One region of the Pseudorhizobium halotolerans genome, then DNA from elsewhere that is predicted to be linked to it. Evidence: predicted binding sites of a transcription regulator. Region 1 holds the regulator's gene; the other holds the start of a gene.
The links. Region 1 encodes PhoB, which activates phosphate uptake and scavenging genes when phosphate is short. Its sites were predicted from a motif close to TGTCATNNANCTGTCAT; they were not measured.
Positions count from the first base shown of each region.

Region 1 (2,390 bases):
GCGTTCGCATCCGCAAGCGCTTCCTCGGCTGGGAGAACTTCCTCTTCGATACAAATTCCGCCTTCTTCGGCAAGTCGTCGGGCGAGATTGTCTCGCTGATCTTTACCGGCGAGCGGATCGACCCGGCTAGGTCCAACCTGTCGCTCGCCTGGAGCGACATCCTCTACAACCCGTCCTGGCAGCATCTCGACGTCTGGACGAAGCTCCTGCAGACCATCGTCATGGCCTTCATCGGCACGTTGTTCGCCATGATCGTCGCCTTTCCCCTCTCCTTCATCGCCGCCCGCAACATCTTCCGCAACCGGCCGGCGAACCAGCTGACGAAGCGCCTGTTCGACTTCCTCCGTTCGGTCGACATGCTGATCTGGGCGCTGTTCTTCACACGTGCCTTCGGCCCGGGGCCGCTCGCCGGCATCTCTGCCATCTTCTTCACCGACACCGGAACGCTCGGCAAGCTCTATGCCGAGGCGCTGGAGAACATTGACGACAAGCAGCGCGAAGGCGTCCGCTCGGTAGGCGCACCGCCGGTCACCGTCCAGCGCTACGGCGTCCTGCCGCAGGTCATGCCGGTCTTTGCCTCCCAGGCGCTCTACTTCTGGGAGTCCAATACCCGATCCGCGACGATCATCGGTGCGGTGGGAGCCGGCGGCATCGGCCTCAAGCTGTGGGAGGCGATGCGCACCAATTCCGACTGGGAGAACGTCGCCTACATGGTGCTGCTCATTCTCATCGTCATCTTCCTCTTCGACGGGATCTCGAACGCATTGCGCTCCCGGCTGATCGGCAGGGAGAGGTGACGGAGGCCTTTACGACCGAGCAATCCGAGCTTCCGACCGGCTTCGGTTTATGAAAACTCCAGAACCGCGCCGGGAACGGTCGCGGCTCTTTTCCTGCCACTCCTGTCCTCGGTTATCACCCTCCCCTCGAAATGCTGGCGCCCCCCAAAACGAGAAGAGCAGCCGCACTGCGGGCCGCTGCTCTGAGGTCTTCGGATCGCGTTCCGGGATGCCGGGCGCCTAGCCCTCTAGGGAGTAGCCGGCGCCGCGGACCGTGCGGATTACGTCGGGCATGTTGGAGAAGTTGAGGGCCTTGCGCAGCCGGCCGACATGGACGTCCACCGTACGCTCGTCGACATAGATGTCATGGCCCCAGACGCCATCGAGCAGCTGCGCCCGAGAGTAGACGCGTCCCGGTGCCGACATCAGGAATTCCAGCAAGCGGAATTCGGTCGGACCCAACCGCACCTCCCGGCTCTTGCGGTGAACGCGATGGGTTTCACGGTCGAGCTCGATATCGCCGCAACGGAGCACGGTTGATAATACCTCGGGCTTGGCACGCCGGAGCATCGCCCTGACGCGAGCCATCAGTTCGGGCGTCGAGAACGGTTTGACCACATAGTCGTCGGCGCCGGTCGCCAGGCCGCGAACCCGCTCGCTCTCCTCACCGCGCGCCGTCAGCATGATGATCGGCAGGCGCTCGGTCTCGCGGCGCTGGCGCAGGCGACGGCAAAGCTCGATCCCGGATACGCCGGGCAGCATCCAGTCAAGAATGAGGAGGTCCGGAACGCGCTCCTGGAGGCGCAGTTCGGCCTCGTCCCCCTTGACGATGGTTTCAACCTCGTAGCCTTCGGCCTCGAGGTTGTAGCGGAGAAGGACGCTGAGGGCCTCCTCGTCCTCTACGACGGTGATCTTTGGCTGCATGAAAAGGCTCCGCGATCCTAGTCGTCGCTCAGGACGGCGCTCAGCGTGTTGGACCGGTCATCCTTTGGCCGCTCACCCTCCGGCTGCGAGCCGGTCGCCATGTAGTAGATCGTCTCTGCGATGTTCGTGGCATGGTCGCCGATGCGCTCGATGTTCTTGGCGCAGAAGAGCAGATGGGTGCAGCTCGTGATGTTGCGCGGATCCTCCATCATGTAGGTGAGGAGCTCGCGGAACAGCGAGGTGTACATGGCGTCGATTTCCTCGTCGCGCTCGCGGATGGCTTCCGCCTTCTCAGCCGAGCGCGTGACATAGACGTCGAGCACTTCCTTGAGCTGGACCAGCGCCAGTTCCGACAGATGCTCGATGCCACGTGCAAGGTTGCGCGGGATGCCCGTTTCCTGGACCGCGATCACCCGCTTGGCAGTATTCTTGCCGAGGTCCCCTACCCGCTCCAGGTCAGCCGCGATGCGAAGCGAGCCGATTACCTCGCGGAGGTCGGCCGCCATGGGCTGGCGCTTGGCGATCGTCACGATGGCCTTCTCGCCGATCTCGCGTTCCGCGTGATCCAGGATCACATCGTCGGAAATCACCTTCTGGGCAAGTGCGGTATCGGAATTGACCAAGGCGCGAACCGCGTCGCCGCACATCTGCTCGGCAAGGCCGCCCATCTCGGAAATCCGGCGGGCCAGG
Region 1 covers NZ_CABFWE030000004.1:188,801-191,190, reverse strand. The annotation lists gene phnE (phosphonate ABC transporter, permease protein PhnE) at 1-797, shown strand, start outside; gene phoB (phosphate regulon transcriptional regulator PhoB) at 1,017-1,700, opposite strand; gene phoU (phosphate signaling complex protein PhoU) at 1,718-2,390, opposite strand, start outside.

Region 2 (2,390 bases), on a different contig from region 1:
TGCTACCTGATGTCGGGCGAGTACGACTATATCCTGCGCGTCGCCGCCAAGGATCTGGAAGACTACGAGCGCATCCACCGGGACTGGCTGTCTGCGCTTCCCCATGTGGTGAAGATCAATTCCAGCTTCGCTCTCCGCGAGGTGCTCGACCGTCCCAATGTCGGGCTCTGACGCGGACACGTCCAATTTTAGGAAACGCCCTCACCGGACCGCAACGAGTTGGCGCTAAAAGAGGATCGGGCAACACAATGGGGCGGGGGTCCGATGATGGGCGCGAATACTCTCGGCATGAGCAACCGTAGCGCGGAACGCGTGAGGACGCGCATCTACGGAACCGTAACGCATCTCAACCGATCTGCGACCGGCAAAGTCGTTGACCTGTCCGCGACCGGTATCGCGCTGGAGCTGGATAGACCCTTCAGCGCCGCGCAGGGAAGCAAGGTGAAGATCGAGAGCGAAGAACTCGGCTTCATTGAAGGGACCGTGAAGTGGTACCGCGGCAGCAGGATCGGCATCCAGTTGCACCTGAACAGCAATGCGCTGGCCCAGGTCTCCTCCTATTTCCGGTTCTTCCACCGGGACGTGAAGCCTGTCGTGAGCCGCTGACACGGCGGTCCTATTGCCGATCCACCTGAACCTTGAAATCGTAAGGCTGGACGCCCTTGGCTCCGAATGAGCGACTCAGGTCGTTCCAGTAGCTCCGGTTCAGGTCGACACCGAGCGTCACGGTGCAGGTGCTTGACGTCGTTGCCTGTTCGAGCTGGCGAAGATCCAGCTCTGCCGGGTTGGCGTTGGTCCCACTGAAAACAAGCACCTGCGCCGCATCGGGCACCTTCAGCCGACCCTGTCATTTTGCCGATGTACTTCCGTGCCATTGCGCATAGTCTTTCCTCGCCATCTGCAATCCAGGAGCTGACCATGCCGTCCATCTCACTGCCTTCCCTGACACGTCGTTCGCTGCTCGGCGGCCTCGCCGCCACGTCGGCGCTGGTTGTGCTGCACCCGTTCGCGGCGCGCGCACAGGCGAACCAGGCGCATCTTCGCATCATGGAAACGACCGACATCCACGTGCATGTGCTTCCCTACGACTATTATGGCGACAAGCCGAACGACACGATGGGCCTCGCCCGCACCGCATCACTTATCGATTCGATCAGGGCGGAGGCAGGCAATTCGATGCTGATCGACAATGGCGACTTCCTGCAGGGCAATCCGATGGGCGACTACATCGCCTATGAGCGGGGCATGAAGGAGGGAGACCAGCATCCCATCATCCAGGCGATGAACGTGCTTGGCTATGATGCAGGGACGCTCGGCAACCACGAGTTCAACTACGGGCTCGATTTCATGTTCAAGGTCCTGGGCGGCGCCGGCTTCCCCTATGTTTGTGCGAATCTCGCCAAGGGCATGCTGGCTTCCGATCCCAAACAGGATGAACTCTTCTTCAAGCCCTACGTGATCCTCGAGAAGCAGATCCGCGATGGCTCGGGCGCCGAGAGCCCGGTCAAGGTCGGCTTCATCGGCTTCGTGCCACCGCAGATCATGGTCTGGGACGCCAAGCATCTGGAAGGCAAGGCACAGACGCGCGACATCGTGGACGCTGCCAAGGCCTGGGTGCCGGTCATGAAGGAGGAAGGCGCCGACATCATCATCGCGCTTTCCCATTCCGGGATCGACGGCTCTGGAATGAGCGAGCGGATGGAGAACGCCTCGCTCTACCTCGCAGGCGTCAACGGCATAGACGCGGTGTTCACCGGCCACCAGCATCTCGTCTTCCCCGGCCCGAAGGATTTCGAAGGCATCGCCGGAGCGGATGCGGAAAAGGGAACACTGATGGGCAAGCCTGCCGTCATGGCCGGCTTCTGGGGCTCGCATATGGGCCTGATCGACTTCCTGCTGGAGAAGGACGGCAATGGCTGGAAGATCGTTGACTTCACCACAGAGGCGCGCCCGATCTACCACCGCGATGAGGATCGTAAGGTCGTCGCCGACGTCAAGGACAAGCCCGAGGTGACGGCGGCCGTCAAGGAAGAGCACGAGGCGACGCTTGCCTATGTCCGCCGCCCGGTCGGCAAGACATCCGCTCCGCTTTATTCCTATTTCGCGCTCGTCGCCGACGATCCGTCGGTACAGATCGTCTCCAATGCCCAGACCTGGTACATCAAGGACATGCTCAAGGACGGCGAATACAGGGACCTTCCGGTCCTTTCCGCCGCCGCCCCCTTCAAGGCCGGCGGCCGCGGCGGCGCCGAGTATTATACCGACGTCCCCGCCGGCGACATCGCCATCAAGAATGTCGCCGATCTCTACCTTTACCCGAACACCGTGCAGGCCGTGCTGATCAGCGGTGAGCAGGTCAGGAACTGGCTCGAAATGTCAGCCGGGATGTT
Region 2 covers NZ_CABFWE030000005.1:240,951-243,340, reverse strand. The annotation lists gene FN060_RS06095 (Lrp/AsnC family transcriptional regulator) at 1-171, shown strand, start outside; gene FN060_RS06090 (PilZ domain-containing protein) at 265-606, shown strand; gene FN060_RS06085 (hypothetical protein) at 617-814, opposite strand; gene FN060_RS06080 (bifunctional 2',3'-cyclic-nucleotide 2'-phosphodiesterase/3'-nucleotidase) at 919-2,390, shown strand, end outside.
Region 2: FN060_RS06080 (bifunctional 2',3'-cyclic-nucleotide 2'-phosphodiesterase/3'-nucleotidase) is a predicted target of PhoB. The motif match lies at 846-862, and genes of this name have one in related genera.